Regions from separate parts of the Variovorax sp. GW821-FHT10B04 genome, predicted to be linked through region 1. Evidence: predicted binding sites of a transcription regulator. Region 1 holds the regulator's gene; the other holds the start of a gene.

What was found. Region 1 encodes HrcA, which represses chaperone genes, less so after heat shock. Its sites were predicted from a motif close to TTAGCACTCNNNNNNNNNGAGTGCTAA; they were not measured.
Region 2: AC07PZ_RS14485 (co-chaperone GroES) is a predicted target of HrcA. The motif match lies at 2,597-2,623, and genes of this name have one in related genera.

What each region holds. Positions count from the first base shown of each region.
Region 1 is NZ_JBWKNQ010000007.1:46,040-57,939, reverse strand. Features, by position in the region: gene mutY (A/G-specific adenine glycosylase) at 1-342, shown strand, start outside; gene rapZ (RNase adapter RapZ) at 311-1,186, opposite strand; gene recN (DNA repair protein RecN) at 1,183-2,871, opposite strand; gene AC07PZ_RS18095 (NAD kinase) at 2,872-3,768, opposite strand; gene hrcA (heat-inducible transcriptional repressor HrcA) at 3,797-4,801, shown strand; tRNA gene AC07PZ_RS18085 (tRNA-Ile) at 4,866-4,942, shown strand; tRNA gene AC07PZ_RS18080 (tRNA-Arg) at 5,013-5,089, shown strand; gene greB (transcription elongation factor GreB) at 5,149-5,712, shown strand; gene AC07PZ_RS18070 (RelA/SpoT family protein) at 5,747-8,002, opposite strand; gene rpoZ (DNA-directed RNA polymerase subunit omega) at 8,094-8,297, opposite strand; gene gmk (guanylate kinase) at 8,333-8,953, opposite strand; gene AC07PZ_RS18055 (YicC/YloC family endoribonuclease) at 8,962-9,876, opposite strand; gene AC07PZ_RS18050 (serine/threonine protein kinase) at 9,967-10,974, shown strand; gene rph (ribonuclease PH) at 11,189-11,900, shown strand, end outside.
Region 2 is NZ_JBWKNQ010000005.1:104,945-116,844, forward strand. Features, by position in the region: gene ureE (urease accessory protein UreE) at 1-582, shown strand, start outside; gene AC07PZ_RS14470 (urease accessory protein UreF) at 582-1,271, shown strand; gene ureG (urease accessory protein UreG) at 1,289-1,939, shown strand; gene AC07PZ_RS14480 (hypothetical protein) at 1,960-2,406, opposite strand; gene AC07PZ_RS14485 (co-chaperone GroES) at 2,712-3,002, shown strand; gene groL (chaperonin GroEL) at 3,056-4,708, shown strand; gene AC07PZ_RS14495 (type IV pilin protein) at 4,864-5,304, shown strand; gene AC07PZ_RS14500 (pilus assembly FimT family protein) at 5,298-5,798, shown strand; gene AC07PZ_RS14505 (type IV pilus modification PilV family protein) at 5,776-6,213, shown strand; gene AC07PZ_RS14510 (PilW family protein) at 6,210-6,914, shown strand; gene AC07PZ_RS14515 (hypothetical protein) at 6,911-8,980, shown strand; gene pgi (glucose-6-phosphate isomerase) at 9,030-10,589, opposite strand; gene tal (transaldolase) at 10,586-11,539, opposite strand; gene AC07PZ_RS14530 (lipocalin family protein) at 11,649-11,900, shown strand, end outside.

The DNA.
Region 1 (11,900 bases):
GAGGACGGGCAAGAACGCATCTGGCTCGAGAAGCGGCCGGCGAAGGGAATCTGGGCCGGCCTCTATTGCCTGCCGGTGTTCGACAGCCGGGATTCTTTGCTCCAAGCGCTGGCGCCGAGCGCGCGCGGTACTGCGTGCGACGCGCAGGCCTTCGTCCACGTGCTGACGCACAAGGACCTGCACCTGCATCCGGTGGTGGTGTCTATCGATGATGCAGCGCGCGCGGTACCGGCCGGCGAAGAAGGCGGCTGGTTTGCCGATGCCGACTGGACATCGCTCGGCCTGCCGGCGCCGGTGCGCAAGCTGCTGCTCAGCCGGCGTCCAGTTCTCGGTGCCGCTTGAGCGTGGCCCAGCGCGCGCCGAATTCCCTCGCCAGCTGTTCGACCAGGAACACCGAGCGGTGCTGGCCGCCGGTGCAGCCGATGGCCACCGTCACATAGCTGCGGTGATCGCGTGCCAGCGCATCCAGCCAGCGGCCCAGGAACAGCTCGATGTCCTCGTACATGCGCGCCACGTCGTCGTGTTCGCGCAGCCAGTCGATCACCGGCTGGTCGCGTCCCGTGAGCGAGCGCAGCGTCGGCACGTAGTGCGGGTTGGGCAGCATCCGCACGTCGAACACGTAGTCCGCATCGAGCGGCACGCCACGCTTGAACGCGAAGGATTCGAAGACCAGCGTCAGCGCGCTTTCCGGCGCTGAGATCAGCGACTTCACGTAGCTCTGCAACTGTGCCGGCCGGATGATGCTGGTGTCGATCACGTCCGCCCGATCACGCAGGTCGGCGAGAAGTTCGCGTTCGAGTTCGATCGCGTGCACCAGCACGCGGTGCTGCTCCGGCACGTCGGTGCGGCCTTCCTGGCGTGACAGCGGATGGCGCCGCCGCGTCTCCGAGTAGCGCCGCACGAGCGCGTCGGTCGTGGCGTCCAGGAAGAGAGAGCGCAGCGAAATGCCATCCTGGCGCAGACGCTCCAGTTGCTGAGGCACCATGGGCAGCGAGATGCCGCTGCGCACATCCATGGCGATGGCCACGCGCGTGCCTTGCTGTTGCTGCTGCAGCGCGATGAACGGCGACAACAGTTCCGGCGGCAGGTTGTCGACGCAGTAATAGCCGGCATCTTCCAGCGCATGCAGCGCCACGGACTTGCCGGAGCCCGACATACCGGTGATCAGTACGAGTTCGAGATTCATGATGTAGCGGCGTCCGTGGCCTGCCGGCCCAGCATTTCGCGTGCATGGGCCAGTGTGGTGGACGAGATCCGCTCGCCGCCAAGCATGCGGGCGAGCTCTCGCACGCGGGCTTCGTCGTCGAGCGCCGAGACGCCGCTTTCGGTCCGCGGGCCGCCCGCGCTGCTGCGTTGCGCGGTCTGCTGCTTGGCGACCAGCAGGTGATGATCGGCACAGGCCGCCACTTGCGGCAGGTGCGTGACGGCCAATACCTGGCGGTCGCGGCCGAGTTGCTGCATCAGGCGTCCGACCGTTTCGGCCACTGCGCCGCCGACGCCGGAATCGACCTCGTCGAAGATCAGTGTCTGCGCGGTGCCGAGCTGGCTGGTCGTGACGGCGATGGCCAATGCGATGCGCGAGAGCTCGCCGCCCGACGCCACCTTGCCGATCGGCCGCGGCGTGCTTCCGCTGTGACCGCTGACGAGGAACGACACGTCTTCCAGTCCCGCGCGGCCCGGCTGCGTGAGTGGCTGCAGCGCCACCTCGAACCGGCCGCCCTGCATGCCCAGGCCTTGCATCGCGCGCGTGACCGCTTGCGAGAGCTTCGGCGCCGCCTGCTGGCGCGCCTTGCCGACCGCCTTGGCTTCCTTCTGATAGCGCTGCGATGCGTTCTGTTCGGCTTTTTCCAGCGCTGCGAGATCGCTCTGGGCATCCAGCGTCTGCAACTCCGCCTGCCAGCCTGCAAGCAGTGCCGGCAGGTCGGCCGGCGTGCGCTTGTAGCGCCGCGCCAGCGACATCCACGAACCCATGCGCTCGTCGAGTGCGGCCAGTTCGCGCGGGTCCGCATCCGCGTGCCGCAGATAGCCGTGCAGCGAGTGCGCTGCGTCGGCGGCCTGCGCGACGCTGGAAGCCAATACTTCGCCGAGCGCCTTGAATTCGGGTTCGATCCGTTCGCAGTCCTGCAGCAGCGAGACGGCGCGCGCGAGCGAGGCGAGCGCGCCGTTCTCGTCGTCTTCCAGCGCGCTGCGAGCCGCTTCGGCAGCGTCGATCAGCGACTGTGCGTTCGACATGCGCGTGTGATTGGTGGAAAGTTCGTCCCACTCGTCGACGCCTGGAGCGAGCTTGGCCACTTCGCCGATCTGCCACTGAAGCCGTTCGCGTTCACGCAGCAGCGAATCCTGCGCCGCGCGTGCCGTGTCGAGCGTCGACAGCGTTTGGCGCCATGCATGCCAGGCGACATCGAGTGCGTCTGTCGCGATACCGGCGTAGGCATCGAGCAGGCCACGTACGGCGTCGGGGCGCGTCAGGCTTTGCCAGGCGTGCTGGCCGTGGATGTCCAGAAGCTGGTCGCCCAGCGCGCGCAACTGCGTCGCCGTGGCGGCACTGCCATTGATCCAGCCGCGGCTGCGGCCTTGCAGGTCCACGGTCCGCCGCAGCAGCAGGGCGTCGCCGGTCTCGAAGCCGCCTTCGTCGAGCCACGCATCCAGCGTGGGATCGGCGTCGAACTCGGCGCTCACGTCCAGCCGCTCGGCACCTTCGCGCACCGAACCCGCATCGGCCCGGTTGCCGAGGGCCAGTTGCAGCGCGTCGATCAGGATGGACTTGCCGGCTCCCGTTTCGCCCGTGAGGACGGTAAAGCCGGTCGACAGGTCGAGGTCGAGTGTGCGCACGATCACGAAGTCGCGCAGTGCAATGCGTCGCAGGGCCATTCAGGAACCTCCTTCGTTCCAGTGCAGCTTCTTGCGCAGCGTGTCGAAGTAGCTCCAGCCCTTGGGATGGAGAAAACGCGCGCGGTAGTCCGAGCGCCGCACGACGACGCGGTCGCCGATCTCGACCGATGCGAGGGACTGCATGTCGAAATTGGCACTGGCGTCGCGGCCGGATACCAGTTCGATCGTGATCTCATCCGCGTCCGGCAACAGGATCGGCCGGTTGGACAAGGTGTGGGGCGCGATGGGCACGAGTATCCAGCCGGGAATCGACGGATGCATCAGCGGGCCGCCCGCCGACAGCGCATAGGCCGTCGAGCCGGTGGGCGACGCGATGATCAGGCCGTCGGCGCGCTGGTTGGCCACGAAATGGCGACCGACCGACACACGCAACTCGACCATGCCGGAGGTCGCGCCGCGGTTGACGACGACGTCGTTCATCGCCAGCGTGTCGAACACGCAGTGGCCGTCGCGCATCACATGGGCGTGCATGAGGCTGCGGTGGTCTTCCTCGTATTCGCCGGCCAGCATCGGCGTGAGCGTCGACTGGTAGTTGTCGAGCGGGATGTCGGTGATGAAGCCGAGCCGTCCGCGGTTGATGCCGATCAGCGGAACGCCATAGGGCGCCAGCAGCCGGCCGATGCCGAGCATGGTGCCGTCGCCACCGACCACGAGGCCGAGGTCGCAGCGCTCGCCGATTTCCTTGACGCTGAGCGCTTCGTAGGGGCCAACTTCGGCATCGCTGGCGGCCGAACGCTCGACGAACACGCGACAGCCACGCGATTCAAGAAAGCTGCCGATCTCTTCCATGACGCCGTCCTGCGCCCCGGCTTGGGCGCGCGCGCCGGAAGCCTGGTACTTGCCAATGAGTGCGACATGCCGGAAGCGGGGGATCATTCATAAATTACAACACTAAAATCTGACCATGCTGGACGACCGCGCCAAGTTGCTGCTCAAGACATTGGTCGAGCGGTACATCGCCGAGGGGCAACCCGTCGGGTCACGCACGCTCTCCAGATCCGCAGGGCTCGAACTCTCGCCGGCAACCATCCGCAATGTGATGTCCGACCTGGAAGCGCTGGGTCTGATCACCAGCCCGCACACCTCCGCCGGACGTATTCCGACCGCGCGGGGTTACCGGCTCTTCGTCGACACCATGCTGACCGCGCAGCGCGACCAGTTTCCGACGCAGAGTCTCGCGCCCGATCAGCCGCAGAAGGTGATCGCGAATGCGGCCAATCTTCTGTCGAGCCTGTCCCAGTTCGTTGGTGTGGTGATGGCGCCGCGCCGCGCTTCGGTGTTTCGGCAGATCGAGTTTCTTCGCCTGTCCGACCGCCGGTTGCTGGTGATCATCGTGTCGCCCGATGGCGATGTGCAGAACCGGGTGATCTTTCCGGAGGTCGACTATTCGCAGTCGCAGTTGGTCGAGGCGTCCAACTACATCAACGCGCACTACGCGGGCCTGTCGATCGAGCAGGTGCGCGATCGGCTGAAGTCCGAGGTCGAGCAATTGCGCGGTGAGATTGCTTCGCTGATGCAGGCGGCGGTCGAGGCGAGCTCCGAGGTCATGACCGCCGCGCAGGACGAGGTGGTGATCGCCGGTGAGCGCAACCTGCTGGCCGTGACCGACTTTTCGAGCGACATGGGCCAATTGCGCCGGGCCTTCGATCTGTTCGAGCAAAAGGCGCAGATCATGCGATTGCTCGATGTGTCCAGCAAGGCCGAAGGCGTGCGCATCTTCATCGGCGGCGAGAGCCACGTGGTGCCATTCGAAGAGCTGTCGGTCGTCAGTGCCAACTACGAAGTCGATGGCCAGGTGGTCGGCACGCTCGGCGTGATCGGGCCGACGCGCATGCCCTACGACAAGATGATCCAGATCGTCGACATCACCTCGCGGCTCGTGACCAACGCGCTCAGTTATCGTAAATAGTGGACATGCCGGGCGTTGCCCCCCGGCTTTGCTGCGAGCGGCCTACTAGAATCTCGGGCTGCGCGGGCCGTTAGCTCAGTTGGTTAGAGCAGCGGACTCATAATCCGTTGGTCGATGGTTCAAGCCCATCACGGCCTACCACGCAGAAATTTCAAGAAGATTTGGCGAGTTTTCGGGAAGCCCCAAAAAACACGCTATAATTTGAAGCTCAGCGGCTGTAGCTCAGTTGGATAGAGTACTTGGCTACGAACCAAGGGGTCGTGGGTTCAATTCCTGCCAGCCGCACCATATGGATACCCCCAGAATCGCAAGGTTCTGGGGGTTTTTCATTTCCGGAGTTTCATTCGATGAGCAAGGCGTTCACCAAGGAAACCGATGCCGACGAGGATGACGACGGCGCAGGCGGTGGCCTGCCGGCGTTGCCAGCCGGCAGCAAGAACTACATCACCCCGCAGGGTTACGCGCGCCTGCGTGACGAACTGCTGGCCCTGATGGACGTCGAGCGGCCGAAGGTGGTCGAGGCGGTTCATTGGGCGGCAAAGAACGGCGACCGTTCGGAGAATGGCGACTATCTCTACGGCAAGAAGCGACTGCGTGAAATAGATCGCCGCATCCGCTTTCTCACCAAGCGCCTGGAAATTGCCGAGATCACCGACCCATCGGTCCATCACGGGCGCGACCAGGTGTTCTTTGGTGCGACGGTGCGTTATGCCGATGAAGCCGGCGATGAACGCACGGTGACGATCCTCGGGATCGACGAGGCTGAAAGCGCGCGCGCGCAGGTGAGCTGGATTTCGCCGATTGCGCGTGCGTTGCTCAAGTCGCGTGAGGGCGACGTGGTGAAGCTGGTCACGCCCGCCGGCGTCCAGGAGGTTGAAGTGCTGGCCGTCAACTACCCGGCCGCAGCCTGAGGATTCGTCGAACAGGGCGCGTGTATGGCGCCGGTCAGGGCGCCGGCACGACGCGGTTGGCCGAGAGTACCGATGGCGAGCGTTTGACCGCCCGGAGCGCGGCCTCGAGGTGCGACTTGTCGCGCACCGCGATCACGAAACGCAGGTCGGTCGAATCCTGAGGCGTTTCTTCGGTCATCTCGACATGCGTGATGTCGGCCTCGGCATCCGCGAGTGTCGACGCCACGCGTGCCAGCACGCCCTTGTCGTTCCGCACGGTGATGACCACGCCGGTTTCGAAGGTGCGGACCGGGTCGTCTGCCCATTCGACCGCGAAGAAGCGTTCGCTGTCCTTGTAGTGAAGCCGCTGGCCGACGCCGCAAGTCTCCGTGTGCACGACAAGGCCTTCGCCGTGACCCAGGTAGCCGACGATCGCATCGCCCGGCACCGGTCGACAGCACAACGCAAACCGAACGGAGGAGTTCTCGCTGCCGTCGAGAGTGACTGCGCCCTGTGACACGGTCTCGTGCGCCGTGAAGCGCTCGCGGCTCAGCAGCAGGGCGTCGGGCTTCTCGCCAAGTTCCGAAAGCAATGCCATCAACCGTTTCGCGACGATGCTCGCGACCCGTTTGCCGAGGCCGATGTCCGTCAGCAACTCGCCGCGGGTGCGGCTGCCGGTGAAGCGCAACAGCTTTTCCCACAGCGTCTGATGTTCCGCGTCGTCGGCCGGCAGCTTGCTCAGTCCCTCCGCGCGCAGCGCCTGTGCCAGCAGTTTTTCGCCCAGGCCTTCCGATTCGACATGCGCGAGCGTCTTGAGATAGTGGCGGATCTTCGAGCGCGCGCGGCCGGTACGCACGAAGCCCAGCCAGGCCGGGTTCGGCGTCGACACCGGCGCCGTGATCACTTCGATCACGTCGCCATTCTTCAGCTCGGTGCGCAGCGGCACTTGATCGCCGTTGATGCGCGCGGCCGAAGCGTGGTCGCCGATATTGCTGTGGATCGCGTAGGCGAAGTCGACCACCGTGGCGCCGCGTGGAAGCGCCATGATCTGGCTCTTGGGCGTGAACACATAGACGGCATCGGGAAACAGGTCGACCTTGACGTGGTCCCAGAACTCCGCGGCATCCCGCGTCTCGTCCTGAATGTCCAGCAGCGACTGCAACCACTTGGTGCCCAGGCGGTCGCTGTTGGCCGCACTGGGTTCGGACGCCTTGTACAGCCAATGGGCCGCGACGCCGGATTCCGCGACGACGTGCATGGCTTCGGTGCGTAGCTGGAATTCGACGTTCACGCCTGCGGGACCGACCAGCGTCGTGTGCAGCGACTGATAGCCATTGAGCTTGGCGATCGCGATGTGGTCCTTGAATTTCCCCGGCAAGGGCTTGTACATCTGATGCAGGATGCCGAGCCCCGTGTAGCAGGCGATCACGTTCGGCACGATCAACCTGAAGCCGTAGATGTCGGTGACTTGCGCGAAGCTGAGCCGCTTTTCCTCCATCTTGCGATAGATGGAATACAGCGTCTTTTCGCGGCCGGCGATGCGTACGTTCATGCCGGCGGCGGTGAAGGCGGTCTCGAGTTCGCGCTGCACTTTCTGGATCAGATCGCGTCGGCGTCCGCGGGCCTTGGCAACAGCCTTGGCGAGGATGGCATAACGCCATGGTCGCAGGTAGCGGAACGAGAGCTCCTGCAGTTCGCGGTACGTCTGGTTCAGTCCGAGGCGATACGAGATCGGGGCATAGATTTCCAGCGTTTCGCTGGAGATGCGGGCCCATTTCTCGCGAGGTGCGTCGGACAGCGTGCGCATGTTGTGCGTGCGGTCCGCAAGCTTGACCAGGATCACGCGAACATCGCGTGCCATGGCCAGCAGCATCTTCCGGAAGGACTCGGCCTGGTTCTCTTCGCGTGTATCGAACTGGAGCTTGTCCAGCTTGGTCAGGCCGTCGACGAGTTCCGCAACGGGTGCGCCAAAGCGTTCGATCAGCTCGGACTTGGTGACGCCGCAGTCCTCGATCGCGTCGTGCAGCAGGGCGGCCATCAGCGCCTGGGCATCGAGCTTCCATTCGGCGCATTGCGCTGCGACCGCGATCGGATGCGTGATGTAAGGCTCGCCGCTGTTGCGCAGCTGGCCGAGGTGCGCCTCATCGGCGAAACGATAGGCGCGCCGGACGAGATCGGTGTCTTCCGGACTCAGATAGTCGAGCCGGGCCGTGAGCGCTGCAAAACTTGCGGCCGCGGCATTGAGCGCCGCCGGACTGGGGCGGGGCGTGCCGCGAAGGGCGTTGGACTGGGGCTTGGCGACCGCGCTCATGTCTGCCACTTTAGCGTGGCTCTGGTGAAGGGGTATTCAGGGATAAAAAAAGCACCGCGTTGCGGTGCTTTCTGTTGTGGGGCTGCGTCAATCAGCCGGGCACTTTCTTGAGCATTTCGATGCCGATCTTGCCTTCTGCAATCTCGCGCAGCGCGGTCACGGCCGGCTTGTTCTTGCTCTCGATCTTGGGCGCATGGCCCTGGCTCAGCATGCGCGCCCGGTACGTGGCGGCGAGCACGAGTTGAAAACGGTTGGGGATGTGCTCGAGGCAGTCTTCGACGGTGATGCGGGCCATAGGTCTTTCGCGTGAGTGCTGTGAACGGGATGTCGTCAGGGAATGTTCAGCGCGGCAAAGGTATCTGCACGAGCTCGGCGCTGGGCCGAATACCGGAGCCGCTGAGCGTGGACGATGGCCTTGAGGTCAAAAAGCGCCCGCTCAAATAACTCGTTGATTATAACGAAGTCGAATTCGTTGGAGCGCGCCATCTCCGTCGCGGCATTCTGCAGGCGCAGTTCGATGACGGCGGCGCTGTCTTCGCCGCGGCGCTCGAGCCGCGAGCGCAATTCTTCCCAGCTCGGCGGCAGGATGAAGATCAGCACCGCGTTCGCAAACGTCTTCCGGATCTGGATGGCACCCTGGAAGTCGATTTCGAGGATCACGTCCGCGCCCTGCGACACGCGTTCCTCGATCGCCTTCTTCGACGTGCCGTAGCGCTGGCCATGCACATGGGCCCATTCGACGAACGCATCGGCCTCGACCAGTGCGTCGAACTCGGGATGCGAAGCGAAGAAATACTCTCGTCCGTGCTTTTCCTGCCCACGCGGCGGCCGGGTGGTGTGCGACACCGAGGGTTGAACCGCCGAGTCGAGTTCCATGAGAGCCTTCACGAGGCTCGATTTGCCCGCCCCGCTGGGCGCTGCGACGACGAAGATGTTGCCTGGGTAGTCCATGGGTTGCTCTATTCGATGTTCTGGACCTGCTCGCGCATCTGTTCGATCAGCACTTTCATGTCGACGCCGATTCGCGTGAGTTCGAGCGCTGCCGACTTCGAGCCCAGCGTGTTCGCTTCGCGGTGCAGTTCCTGGATGAGGAAGTCGAGCCGTTTGCCGATCTCGCCGCCCTTCTTGACCAGGCGCCCGATCTCGTCGAGATGCGATCCGAGGCGCGTGAGTTCTTCCGCCACGTCGATGCGGATCGCGAATGCGGTCGCTTCGGTCAGGGCGCGGTCCTGCGCCGCCTCGGGCAGCGTGCCGCCGGTCAGTCCCATGGCTTCTTGCCAACGTTCCAGGAACCGCGTGCGCTGCTGTTCGACCAGTTGCGGCACCAAGGGCCCGGCCTGGGTCGCGAGCTTGTGCAATTGCGCGAGGTGGTCGTTGAGCATCGTCGCAAGACGGGCGCCTTCACGCTCTCGTGCCGCCATCAGGCTGGTGAGCGCTTTCTCCGTCACTTCGAGGAGGGCTCCGCTCCAGTCGCCGCGTGCCGTGGTGTCGCCGCCGGCCAACCGCAGTATGTCGGCGACGCTCAGCTCGCGTGCGCCGGGCAACCACGCGCAGATGCCGTCCTGCAGGCCGTTCAGGCGCTGCAGAAGCTTGGTCGAAGGTTCTGCGATGCCGGCCTGCGCCGTGCTTTCGATGGCCGCGCGGAGCTCGACCTTGCCGCGCTTGAGCTTGGCCGTGAGCAGCTCCCGCAGGGCGGGTTCATGCTGCCTGAGCTCTTCAGGCAGCTTGAACGTCAGGTCGAGAAACCGGCTGTTGACCGATCGGATTTCGATGCCGAGACGGGCCGTGGAGACTGGCCTGGACTCGGTGTCGGGGGGGCTTGCAACGGGGCCGTTTTGGCCGCTGGCATAGCCGGTCATGCTGTAAACTGGCATTTCGCCTCGCTGAGATGTGTTTGCATGCGCCGAGGCGACGGCGCTGCGTTCGCTTGCCGACCCATCGCCTTCGGGCGAAACTCCCTGATTATGTCAAAGGTCAAGCCGTCGCCCTTGCTGCCGGAAACGGTCATCGGCGGCTACCGTGTCGTGCGGCGGCTTTCGTCGGGTGGTTTCGGGGTGGTTTACCTGGCCATGGACCCGCATGATCAGCCGGTCGCCATCAAGGAATATCTTCCGGCATCGCTCGCTTCGCGCGAGCCGGGGCAACTGGCGCCACAGGTTGCATCCGAGAAGGTGTCGCTCTACCGACTCGGGCTGAAAAGCTTCTTCGAGGAAGGCCGATCGCTGGCCCAGATCTCGCACGCCTCGGTGGTCAGCGTGCTCAATTTCTTTCGCGAGAACGAAACCGTCTACATGGTGATGAACTACCTGGAAGGCGCCACGCTGCAGGACTTCATCGTGACTGCGCGCGACCTCAAGAGACCGAAGGTCCTGCGCGAGTCGACCATCCGGTCGCTGTTCGACGAGATCCTGCGCGGACTGCGCATCGTCCATCAGCACAAGATGCTGCACCTGGACATCAAGCCCGCCAACATCTTCGTGACCGACGACGACCGCGCGGTGCTCATTGACTTCGGCGCCGCGCGCGAGGTGCTGTCCAAGCAGGGCGACTTCGTGCGCCCGATGTACACGCCGGGTTTTGCTGCGCCGGAGATGTACCGGCGCGACTCCTCGATGGGCCCCTGGACCGACATCTACGCGATCGGCGCGTGCATCTATGCCTGCATGCTTGGCCATCCGGCCGCGGATGCGCCTCAGCGCCTCGACAAGGACCGGCTGGGCCTGTCGCTTTCACGGCTGCGCGGCGTTTACTCGGACGACATGATCGAGACGGTCGAATGGTGCATGGCGCTCGATCCGCTGGCGCGGCCGCAATCGGTCTTCGCGCTGCAGAAGGAGCTCGGTCGCGAGGGCGAGCGCCGCTACACCAAGCTGTCGGTCAGCGAAAAGGTGCGGCTGTCGATCGACAACATCCGGTCGAGCGAGCGCAAAGCCTTGCCGAAGACCGTCGTGCCGACCACGCGCGCGATCTGAGATCCGATGCAGTGGACAATGGCGATGCCGTCCCGACCAAGGTAATCCATGGAAGCGCCCTCGCTTTCATCATCCCGGCCAGAATCCGATCGACAGCGATCGCGCCGGTCTCGACGACAAGGCCTCCGCGTCGGCCGCCGAGGGCAGCGGTGCTGCTCGCGGAGCGGCTGAGCGCCGGGCCAGAATTCCTTCAACCGTTTTCCTCTCAACTTCCATGACAGCTTTCATCCGAAGCGGCGACCGTGCCGTCGACCAGTTGCGCACCGTGCGCATCACCCGCGGTTTCACCATCCACGCCGAAGGCTCCGTGCTCATCGAGTTCGGCCAGACGCGCGTGCTCTGCACCGCTTCTGTCGAAGAAAAGGTGCCTCCGCACAAGAAGGGCAGCGGCGAGGGCTGGGTCACGGCCGAATACGGCATGCTGCCGCGCGCCACGCACACCCGCAGCAGCCGTGAAGCGGCCAAGGGCAAGCAGACCGGCCGCACGCAAGAGATCCAGCGCCTGATCGGCCGCTCGATGCGCGCCGTGTTCGACCTGCAAGCGCTGGGCGAGCGCACCATCCACCTCGATTGCGACGTGCTGCAGGCCGACGGCGGCACGCGCACCGCGGCCATCACCGGCGCCTTCGTGGCGGCGCAGGACGCGGTCGACAAGCTGCTGGCCGCCGGAAAGATCGCCGCGTCGCCGATCCGCGGCCACGTTGCTGCGATCTCGGTCGGCATCGTGCAGGGTACGCCGCTGCTCGATCTCGAATACATCGAGGATTCGGCCTGCGACACGGACATGAACGTCGTGATGACCGGTGCCGGCCATTTCGTCGAGGTGCAAGGCACGGCCGAAGGCGCGGCGTTTTCGCGCGCCGAGATGGACGTGCTGCTCGGCCTGGCCGAGAAGGGCATCGGCGAACTCATCGCGCTGCAGACGC
Region 2 (11,900 bases), on a different contig from region 1:
TTGCTCAAGCGCGCCGCCACGGTCGAACTCGACTGGGACGTGCGCCAGAAAAGCCGTTTCGACGCCACCGATTCGCAAGGCCGCCAGATCGGCGTGTTCCTGCCGCGCGGCACCGCCGTCCGCGGCGGCGACGTGCTGGTGGCGGAAGACGGCTCGCTGATCCGCGTGATCGCCGCACCGCAGCCGGTGCTCGTCATCACGCACTGCAGCCAGCACGGCACTCCGTTCGACCTCACGCGTGCGGCCTACCACCTGGGCAACCGCCACGTGCCGATCGAACTCAAGCCGGACCACCTGAAGATCGAGCCCGACCACGTGCTGGCCGCCATGCTGCGCTCGATGCATCTGATCGTTCATGAAGCCGAGGAAGCCTTCGAGCCCGAAGGCGGCGCCTACGGTTCGCATGGTGCGACGGGCGGTCACAGCCACGGGCACGGGCACGGACACGATCACGCGCACGGACACGATCACGCGCACGACCATGGACATTCGCACGGCAAGACCCCGGTCGGCCCGGTCCTGCACCCGGATGCGTACGGTGGCGCGCACGACCATGACCACGGTCACGACCACGCCCACTGATGCCCGACTCACCGGGCGCCCTGCCCGCCTCCAGCCTGCTGCAGCTGATCTGGCTCGCCTCGCCGGCCCTGCCGATCGGCGGCTTCTCGTATTCCGAGGGGCTCGAGGCCGGCGTCGAATCGGGCGAGCTGGCGAGCGAGGCCAGCGCCGCCGACTGGATCGCCGATCAGTTGCACCTGAGCCTGGCGCGTGCCGACCTGTCGATCGTCGCGCAGGCCATCGCCGCCTGGCGCAGCGGCGACGTGGCGCGTCTCCATGCGCTCAACGCCTGGGTGCTGCAGACGCGCGAATCGGCCGAGTTCCTGCTCCAGACCGAACAGATGGGCCGCTCCTTCGTCGAATGGCTCAAGCTCCATCACGCCGACGTTGCCGCCCGCTTTGACGGCATGTCGATCACCTATCCGGTGGCGTTCGCCTTCGCCGCCAGCCGCACCGACGCAGGCGTGCGCGACAGCTGCCTGGCCTTCGCCTTCGGCTGGGCCGAGAACATGACCGGTGCGGCCGTCAAGTGCGTGCCGCTGGGCCAGAGTGCCGGCCAGCGCATGCTGGGGCGGCTCGCGCAGGAAATCCCGGCTGCGGTCGACCTGGCGATCGCCCTGCCGGACGACGCCCGCCAGGCCTTTTCACCCATGCTCGCCATCCATTCGGCGCGGCACGAAACCCAATATTCCCGGCTCTTCCGGAGCTGATTCCAGAGACTCGAACGATGGCTTCCGCACTGCACCACATTCCTCATCGCACCAAGAAACTGCCGCCCCTGCGCGTGGGCATCGGCGGACCGGTCGGCTCCGGCAAGACGACGCTGCTGGAGATGCTCTGCAAGGCGATGCGCGACAAGTACGACCTGATCGCGATCACCAACGACATCTACACCAAGGAAGACCAGCGCCTGCTGACGGTCGCCGGTGCGCTGCCGGCCGAACGCATCATGGGCGTGGAAACCGGCGGTTGCCCCCATACGGCGATCCGCGAGGACGCATCGATCAACCTCGAGGCGATCGACCGCATGCTGGGCGACTTTCCGGACGCCGACATCGTGTTCGTCGAGAGCGGCGGCGACAACCTGGCGGCGACCTTCAGCCCCGAATTGAGCGACCTCACGATCTACGTGATCGACGTCGCGGCGGGCGAGAAGATCCCGCGCAAGGGCGGCCCGGGCATTACCAAGAGCGACCTGTTCGTGATCAACAAGACCGACCTGGCGCCCTACGTCGGCGCCGACCTGGGCGTGATGGAAGCCGACACGCAGCGCATGCGCCGCCAGCGGCCTTACGTGATGACCAACCTGAAGACCAACACCGGCCTGGCCGAAGTCGTCGCGTTCATCGAGAAGCGCGGGATGCTGGTCGACGCCTGAGCCCGGCTCGGCGGACGACGTCAGAGCTCGCCGCCGTCCTTGAGCTGCCGCGCCTTGTAGACCAGCCGCACGCTGGCGCGGCGCGGATCGTCGACATGCTGCGCATAGACATCGGTGTCGCCCGACACCCACGACGCATAGGCATTGCCCGGATCGCGTGCGCCGACTTCGGGGCCGAACGCGGCGCGCCCCCACTCCAGCAACTGCGCGAAGGCAGCCGCGCCATGGTCGGGCTCGACCTGCGCCGCCGCGACGTACTCGACACGCCGCAATATGCCCGCAGCAAAGTAGAAGGTCGCCTCGAACGGCAAGCCGGCCAGCACCGTCGGCGCCAGCCGCCAGCTTCCGGCCAGGCCACCAGGCAGGCGCTGTGGGCGCGCCACGCGCTCCAGGGCCGGCACCACCGCCTGCAGCGCATCGGCGCTCATGCCGATCTGCACGCCGGGCGGCAGGGCCTGTGCGTGCACGGCCGTCAGGCAGAACGCCGGCAAAGCCCCCGTCAGAAGGCGGAGGACAGTCAGGGAAAAGATTCGCATCACAAGAACAATATCTCAGTCGGCGGAAGCGAAGAACGCGGGCTCGGCGCTGTCGGACTTCGATGGCAAGTCGAAGTTCAGGAAAACCGCGGTCTTGAAACCGACACAAAAGCCCGTATCATTAGCACTCGCTGAAGCTGAGTGCTAACAACCAGCCAACGCTTCGAGTCGACCGGCTGTCGCCCCGTCTTGGGAACGACACCACAACCAAACCCCGTTTCTTTCCAGGAGATGCAATGAACCTTCGTCCTTTGGCCGATCGCGTGATCGTCAAGCGTGTTGACAGCGAAACCAAGACCGCCTCCGGCATCGTCATCCCCGACGCAGCCGCTGAAAAGCCCGATCAAGGCGAAGTCCTGGCCGTCGGCCCGGGCAAGCGCAACGACAAGGGCGAACTGGCCGCACTGACCGTCAAGGTCGGCGACCGCGTCCTGTTCGGCAAGTACAGCGGCCAGACCGTCAAGGTCGGCGGCGACGAGCTGCTGGTCATGAAGGAAGACGACCTGTTCGCAGTCGTCGAGAAGTAATTCTTCTCCATCGCTCCCTTCCCATCATTCAAATCCTTTCGGAGTAAATCAACATGGCAGCAAAAGACGTCGTCTTCGGCGGTGAAGCCCGCGCTCGCATGGTCGAGGGTGTCAACATCCTGGCCAACGCGGTCAAAGTGACCCTGGGCCCCAAGGGCCGCAACGTGGTGCTCGAACGCTCGTTCGGCGCCCCCACCGTCACCAAGGACGGTGTGTCGGTCGCGAAGGAAATCGAACTCAAGGACAAGCTGCAGAACATGGGCGCCCAGCTCGTGAAGGAAGTGGCCTCCAAGACCAGCGACAACGCTGGTGACGGCACCACGACCGCCACGGTACTGGCACAAGCCATCGTTCGCGAAGGCTTCAAGTACGTGGCCGCGGGCATCAACCCGATGGACCTGAAGCGCGGCATCGACAAGGCCGTCACGGCCCTGGTCGCCGAGCTGAAGAAGGCTTCGAAGCCCACGACCACGTCGAAGGAAATCGCACAAGTCGGCTCGATCTCGGCCAACAGCGACGAAACCATCGGCAAGCTCATCGCTGACGCGATGGACAAGGTCGGCAAGGAAGGCGTGATCACCGTGGAAGACGGCAAGTCGCTGGACAGCGAACTCGACGTCGTCGAAGGCATGCAGTTCGACCGCGGCTACCTGTCGCCCTACTTCATCAACAACCCGGAAAAGCAATCGGCGATTCTGGACAACCCCTTCGTGCTGCTCTACGACAAGAAGATCAGCAACATCCGTGACCTGCTCCCCACGCTGGAACAAGTCGCGAAGTCGGGCCGTCCGCTGCTGATCATTGCCGAAGAAGTCGAAGGCGAAGCCCTGGCGACGCTGGTCGTGAACACGATCCGCGGCATCCTGAAGGTCGTGGCCGTCAAGGCACCTGGCTTCGGCGACCGCCGCAAGGCCATGCTGGAAGACATCGCCATCCTGACGGGCGGCAAGGTCATCGCCGAAGAAGTCGGCCTGACGCTCGAGAAGGTCACGCTGGCCGACCTGGGCCAGGCACAACGCATCGAAGTGGGCAAGGAAAACACGATCATCATCGACGGCGCTGGCGCTGCCGGTGACATCGAAGCCCGCGTCAAGCAAGTGCGCGTTCAGATCGAAGAAGCGACCAGCGACTACGACCGTGAAAAGCTGCAGGAACGCGTGGCCAAGCTGGCCGGCGGCGTTGCAGTGATCAAGGTCGGCGCTGCCACCGAAGTCGAAATGAAGGAAAAGAAGGCTCGCGTCGAAGACGCCCTGCACGCCACCCGCGCTGCAGTGGAAGAAGGCGTCGTGGCTGGCGGCGGCGTGGCTCTGCTGCGTGCCAAGCAAGCTGTCGGCGACTCGATCAAGGGCGACAACGCCGACCAGGACGCCGGCATCAAGCTGGTGCTGAAGGCCGTCGAAGCGCCTCTGCGCGAAATCGTGAACAACGCCGGCGGCGAAGCCTCGGTGGTGGTGAACGCCGTGTTGGCCGGCAAGGGCAACTACGGCTTCAACGCTGCGAACGACACGTACGGCGACATGCTCGAACTGGGCATCCTGGATCCGACGAAGGTCACCCGCACCGCACTGCAGAACGCCGCTTCGGTGTCCTCGCTGCTGCTGACGACCGAAGCCATGGTCGCGGAAGCACCGAAGGAAGAGTCCGGCGCTGGCGGCGGCATGCCCGACATGGGCGGCATGGGCGGCATGGGTGGCATGGGCATGTAATTGCCTGTGTGAGCCTCCTGCTCACAATCAAAAAGGGCCGCGCAAGCGGCCCTTTTTTCGTTCATTCAGCCTGTAAAGGAAATTGACAATCGGCGGGTACCATACGCATCGTTACCCCCGCCGGGGCAGATCATTTCAGAGGAAAAGCAGCGCAGATGGCCAACGCTTTGCCAGCGCGTCTTCGCGGCCGTGGACCATCGGGTTTCACGCTGATCGAAGTCATGGTGGTCGTCGCGATCGTGGCCATCCTCGCAATGGTCGCATTGCCGACCTATGCGACGTACATCAAGAAAAGCCGTGCACGCTCCGCAGCCAGCGACCTGATCTCGCTGAGCCTGAATCTGGAGAACGGCTTCCAGAAGACGTTGAGCTATCCGGTCACGACAACAACCGCCACGGCGGACACGCAGAAGGCAATGCCAGGCTGGACGCCGACGCAGAGCGCCTATTTCACCTACACGCTCACATCGACGGCCTCGCCGTCCGCCTACACCGTCACGGCCGCCGGCTTCGACGGCATGGACTGCACGCTGGTCCTCCAGAGCGACAACACGCGCACGGCCACCGGCGACGCCTGCGGATTCACCACATGGTGAGCCACGGCACCGCGGGCAGCCCGCAGATACAGCGACAGCGCGCGTGCGCACGTGGTTTCACGCTGGTCGAGCTGATGGTGACGATGACGATCCTCGCGCTGCTGCTGGCCGCAGCCGTTCCACTGACGACCGCCTGGATCAACGGCGCACGCGTGCAGGACGCGCAAAGCCGCCTGCTGCAGGGCTACAGCGTCGGCAAGGCGATCGCGCTGCGCAATCCGACGCAGGCGCAAGTGCCGGACCCGGCGGCGGGCCTTCGGCTCACCGCTGACGGCACGCTGCTCGCCTGTTCCGGCGACCCGGCTGCCAGCAGTTGCGCCGTCGGCGAGGCAGCCGTGAAGTGGCAGACCGTGCTTCCCGCAGGCATCACCGTCGTCCTTGGCGACAACGCGACGACGCGCACGCTCGGCATCGACAACACCAGCCTGCCGCTCGGTGCGGCCCGCTTCCTGATCAGCAAGGGCGACCAAAATGCCGGCGGCACGTTCCAGTAGCCGCAACGCCCAGCGCGGCGACGCGATGCTCGAGGCGCTGATTGCGATGGTGCTGCTCGGCGTCATCGGCCTGGGCTTGAGCTATGCAGCCGCGCGCACGCTTTATGGCCAGCGCTATCTCAATACGCAGAACATGGCGGTGACGCAATTGCGGCAGGTGTTGCAGCAGACCGGCGTGACTGCGCTGTGCATCGACGGGGTTGCGCCTTCGGCTCTCCACATGGCCGGCAACGACTTCACGCTCGACTTCAGTTGCCAGCGCGGCAATGTGACCATCAGCCTGCCCGACGGCAGCAACGCGGTCACGCTGAGCGGCGCCACCGCCCCGGTCACTGCATTGAGCCTGTCGACACCAAGCACCGCCGCGAGCCGCGCCCTGTTTGGCGGCGACGGCCGGATCGCCGTGCAGCCATGAGCCGGCAGCCGCGCGCGGACCGCGACGCACAACGGGGCGCCGGGCTCATCAGCCTCCTGGTCGGCATCGTGATCTCGATGCTGATCATGCTGGCGATGATGACGCTCTACCGCGACACCATCCACGCCGCGGTCGGTGCCGGCCAGGACGCCAGCGCGGATGGCCAGCGGGCTTCCGGCCTGCTCGCCGCACAGATCCAACTGCAGGGGGCAGGCTTCGGCCTCGCGACGCCGGCACTCGGCACCGATCTCATCGTGCTCGGCAACGCGACGTTCGACAACGGCACGCAACGCCTGAACGGCTCGGTCGCCGCGGCAGGTGTCGACGGCAATGCGATCGTCTGGAGTTTCGATACGCGCAACGGCGCCGGTGTCCAGTGCAGCGGCCTCTATGCGCCAGCCGGCGGCGGCCTGCAACGGCTGCTGCCCACGCCCTGTGCAGCCGGCACGCTTTGGGCCAGCACGACCTGGACGACGAGCACGCTGGTGACCGACACCCGCCCGGTGACGTTCGCGGCGGCCGCCACCGATGCCACGGGCTGCCAGCCTTTCGGCCTGGCCGTCACCGGTGGCGTGCTGGTGACACTGAAGAGTGCGCACAGCACGGTGTCGACGGGTACCACGCCCGTGCCATCGACCCCGCCGGGCCTGCCCATCGAGATCACGGTGTGCCTCGCCAATTTCTCGGCGCCTGCGGCATGACACCACGCTCATCCTCGTCTCGCAAGCGGCGCGCCCGTCCGCATCGCGCGTCGCGCCATCGCCAGCACGGCATGGCCACGGTGCTGGTGATGCTGCTGGTCGGGTTGTCGCTCTCGGCCACGGTGTTCGGGCTGATGCAGCACATCCGCGGCACACAGGAGCAGAGCCTGTCGCTGCACGCCCAGACACAGGCACAGATCAAGGCATGGACGGGCGTGTCGATCGTCCGAAGCTATCTCTCGGGATTGCAGGAATCCGGCCATCTGGCGGATCTGGCGGCGGCGGTGGATGCGGCAGCGGCCAAAGGCACGCCCGGTGTGGACCTCACGCTCACGGGTGTCGACGGCATCACCGCGCGTGTTGCGGCCGTCAGTGCAGTCGGCGCCGGCAGTGGCGACCTCAGGCAATACACGGTGGAAACAACGGGCTCCACGGCGGTCGGCACCCGGGCTGAAGCCAGTTCGACCCTGCAGGTGGTGTTCCAGACCGGCTCGACGGCCACCGCCACCAACACCAACGTCATCTCCTTCAACAAGAACCTGCAGCTCAGCGGAAGCATCCAGGTGCAGGGCGAAGCCGGCAAGAGCTACCAGATCAACGTGCTGGGCGACGTAAGCACCGGCGGCAACAGCATCACGGGCGTCAGCGTGATCAGGTCGACCGGCTCCGTCGATATCGGCAGCGGCTCATCCTTCGACACCTTGCAGGCCAACGGCGACATCCGGCTCACGGGCAGCGTCTCGGGGCAGCAGAACCTGCAGGCGCGCGGCAACATCTGCCTGTCCGGCGCCGCGGCGGCAAGGGGCACGGTGCGCGCCAACGGGTCGGTGGTGGGCGACGGGAGCGCGGCCTTCGGCGACGTGTCGACCATCGGCATCAGCGACAACACCGGCACGGTGCTCTGCGGTGCGCGGCAGCTCGACTGGGGCGCAGACCTGCAGGGCAATTCCGGCGCCGTGAACGTGCGGACCAAGGGCAGCGTGCGGATCAGTTCGGGTTCGATCTCCGGCACGCTGCGGGCCGAGAAGAACCTGGTCGACACCAACTGGGGCGGCACCGAATACGGCGCCGTGGGCGGTACCGTCACAGGCGCCGACCCCGCGACCGCCACCTGGGTGACCGTCACACCCGGCCTTCAGGTGCCGGTGTCGAGCGTGTCCGAGATCGCCATCTCGACTTCGAGCTTCAACGCCAACGAGATCGAGTCGGCAGCCAACTACGTCTTCAAGATAGACAGCAATGGCTACAAGGTGGTCACGGTGCGCAATGTCTCGGGCATTGCCAGCGGCGACTACTTCCTGGGCGACTACGACGGCGGCTACAAGGACTACCTGTGCACTGCGCTGGCCTCGGGTTCGACCAGCGGCAGCCCGAAATGCGCCTCGCCGGCAGTCTCTGTCGCGGTCACGATCTGCAAGGGCTACTCGGACAACAACAACTGCTTCGGCTACGGCAATGGCACCTGGACGCTCAACGGGACGAGCATCGCGCAGGGCATCGCCTGGTTCAAGGGCAACCTGACGGTCGGCAACGGCACGTACTTCAACACCTTCATCGCGACCGGCAACATCGCAACCAGCGGCAGCACGGTCGTCTATGCGCCCAACTACGCCGGTTACAGCGGCGCGGTGAGCGGCGTCACTTATGCACCGACCGGCATCTGCACGAACAGCTACTTCCCGAAGCTCTATCCAACGCAGCTCTGCAACACGACCGCGAAAACCTACGACTACAGCGCGAGCAACGGCCTCGGCAATTACGCGTTGATGGCGGGCAGCACCGACGGCACGACCTACACCGGCGGCAGCATCACGCTGGGGGCGTCGAACACCATCTACGGCAGCATCAAGGCCGGCAACGAATTCAGCAGCGGTGGCAGCACGACGGTGTACGGCTACATCACCGCACTGGCGCAGGGCACGTCGACCAGCAACGCCATGGGCGCATCGACGACGATCAAGCTGACCAACCTGCCTGCGGGCTATGAGCCGGGCGCGAACGGCACCAGCAGCAGCAGTTCAGGGTCGAGCAGTGGCGTGATCGCCCTCTGGAGCCGTTACCTTTGATCGGACAGGGCCGGGCCGTGCCCGGCACGCGGCCCCGTCGCGAGCGAGCTCAGGCCTGGCGAAGCCGCGCCAGCAAGCCAGCCGTGGAGGCGTCGAGGCCCGAAGCGTCGCCCGAAGCAAGCCGTGGCTCGATGTCCTTGGCCAGCACCTTGCCCAGCTCGACACCCCATTGGTCGAAGCTGTTGATTCCCCACAGCGCGCCGCTGGTGAACACGCGGTGTTCGTACATCGCGAGGAAGGCACCGAGCGCCTTTGGCGTGAGCTTCTCGAACACGAAGAAGGTGCTCGGCCGGTTGCCCGGAAAGTTCTTGTGCCCACCCGCGTCGGACTTGCCCACCATCAACGCCTGGGCTTGCGCCAGTGCGTTGGCCAGCAGCTTGGCGTGATGCCCTTCGAGGTGATGCGACGCGTCGCGCACCGCCACGAACTCGAGCGGTGTGACGTCGGTGCCCTGGTGCAGCATCTGGAAATACGCATGCTGGCCGTTGGTGCCGGGCTCGCCCCACAGCACGGGCGACGTGCCGAAGTCCAGCGCTGCGCCGGTCGCATCGACCTGCTTGCCGTTGCTTTCCATCTCCAGCTGCTGAAGATAGGCCGGCACGCGCTTGAGCGCGCTGTGGTACGGCGCGATGCTGCGGCTGGTGAAGCCGTGGAAGTTGCGATACCAGACGTCGAGCAGCCCCAGCCGCACCGGCAGGTTCTGCGCAAGCGGCGCCGTGCGGAAATGCTCGTCCATTGCATGCGCGCCGGCCAGCAGCGCACGGAAGCCGTCGGCGCCGATGGCCAGCGCGATCGGCAGGCCGATGGCCGACCACAGCGAATAACGGCCACCGACCCAGTCCCAGAAGCCGAAGGTGGTCTCGATGCCGAAGCTGCGCGCAGCGTCGACGTTGGTGGTGAGCGCAGCGAAGTGGCGTGCGATGTCGGTGCCGCCGGACTGCGTGAACCAGCGCTTGGCCGACTGCGCATTGGTCATCGTCTCGGCCGTCGTGAAGGTCTTGGACGCGATCAGGAACAGCGTGTGTTCCGGCGCCAGGCCCTTGAGCACGCCATCGAGCTCGTGGCCGTCGACGTTGGAAACGAAGTGGAAGCGCTTGCCCGGCGCCACGAATTCGCCCAGCGCCAGCACCGCCATCTGCGGGCCGAGATCGGACCCGCCGATGCCGATGTTGACCACATCGGTGATCGTGTGATCGCCGCGCACCTTCTCGGCCCAGGCGAGCATCGCGTCGAGCGTTGCATGCACCTGCTTCAGCTCGGCAGCATTGCGCGCCTGCGCACGGGCGTCGTCCGCCGGTGCGCGCAGCAGGAAATGCATCACCGCGCGGTCTTCGGTGTTGTTGATGTGCTCGCCTGCGAACATGGCGTCGCGGTGCGCTTCGAGACCACATTCGCGCGCCAGCGCCAGCAGCAAGTCCTCGGTCTGCGCATCGATCAAACTCTTCGAGAGATCGCCGAACACATACGGCGCCGATTGGCTGAACCGCTCGAAACGCCCGCCGTCCGCTGCAAAAGCCTCGCGCAGGTCAAAGCCTGCGCCGGTGCTCTCGTAGTGCGCCTGCAGCGCCTTCCAGGTCGCTGCGCGATCGCAGCGCAAACCGAAGCTCATACGACCGCTTCCATCAGCTTTTCGAGCTTGACCGCGTCGGCTGCGAAGGCACGGATGCCTTCGGCGAGCTTCTCGGTCGCCATCGCGTCCTCGTTGAGCGCGAAGCGGAAGCCTGGCTCGTCGAAGGTGACCTTGGGGATGTCCAGGTCCTTCGAAGCCTTGGCGTCGAGCGCATGCTTCAGCGGTGCGTCGCTGGCAGCGAGCTCGGCCAGCAGGTCGGGGCTGATGGTCAGCAGGTCGCTGCCGGCCAGGGCTGCGATCTGGCCCACATTGCGGAAGCTGGCACCCATCACTTCGGTCGCGATGCCGTGCTTCTTGTAGTAGTCGAAAATCTGCCGCACCGACTTCACGCCGGGGTCGTTGGCGCCAGCATTCGCAGCCTCGTCCCACTGGCTGCCGGCCGATTTCTTGTACCAGTCGTAGATGCGGCCGACGAAGGGCGAGATCAGCTTGACGCCGGCTGCGCCGCACGCCACGGCCTGCGCAAAGGAGAACAGCAGCGTGAGATTGGTGTGGATGCCCTTTTGCTCCAGATGGCGGGCGGCTTCGATGCCTTCCCAGGTCGAAGCGATCTTGACCAGCAGGCGCTTCTCGGTGTCGATGCCTTCGGCGCGGTAGAGCGCCACGATGCGCTCGGCGCGCGCCACGGTGGCCGCGGTGTCGAAGCTCAGGCGCGCGTCGACTTCGGTCGACACCCGGCCCGGAATCAGCGTGAGGATCTCGGTGCCGAAGCGGACGAGCAGGCGGTCGATGACCTCATCGACGGGCTTGCCCTTGTGCTTCTTCACGGCCTCTTCGAGCAGCGGCTTGTAGTCGGCCTTCTGCACGGCCTTCAGGATGAGCGACGGATTGGTCGTCGCGTCCTGCGGCTTGAACTGGGCAAGTTGACGGAAGTCGCCGGTGTCGGCAACCACGGTGGTCCATTGGCGGAGGGCGTCGAGTTGGTTCATGCAAAACATTATCCCGCCGCAAAACTACATTGCGTGTCGTCCGCGACTGACGGTCCATACGCTGTTGCCCACATAGCGTCGAGGTTTGTCCGCTTACAGAGGGAATCCCATGTCGACCCGCAAAAACCGCGCGCTCCCGCCCCCCCCCGCTTTCGATGACCATGCGCGCAGCGTGTCCATCGGCACACTGGCCGCAGCCTTCTGCGTCGGAGGCACCCTGACGCTGCTTGCGATGAACGAGGTGCGCAAGAAGCGCCGCCGCGTCGTTGCCGGTCCCGCGGACGGCGCACCGCTGATGCGTGCGCCGCTGCAGGTGGTGGCGCCCGTCGACGTCAAGCGCTATGCCGGCATGTGGCATGAG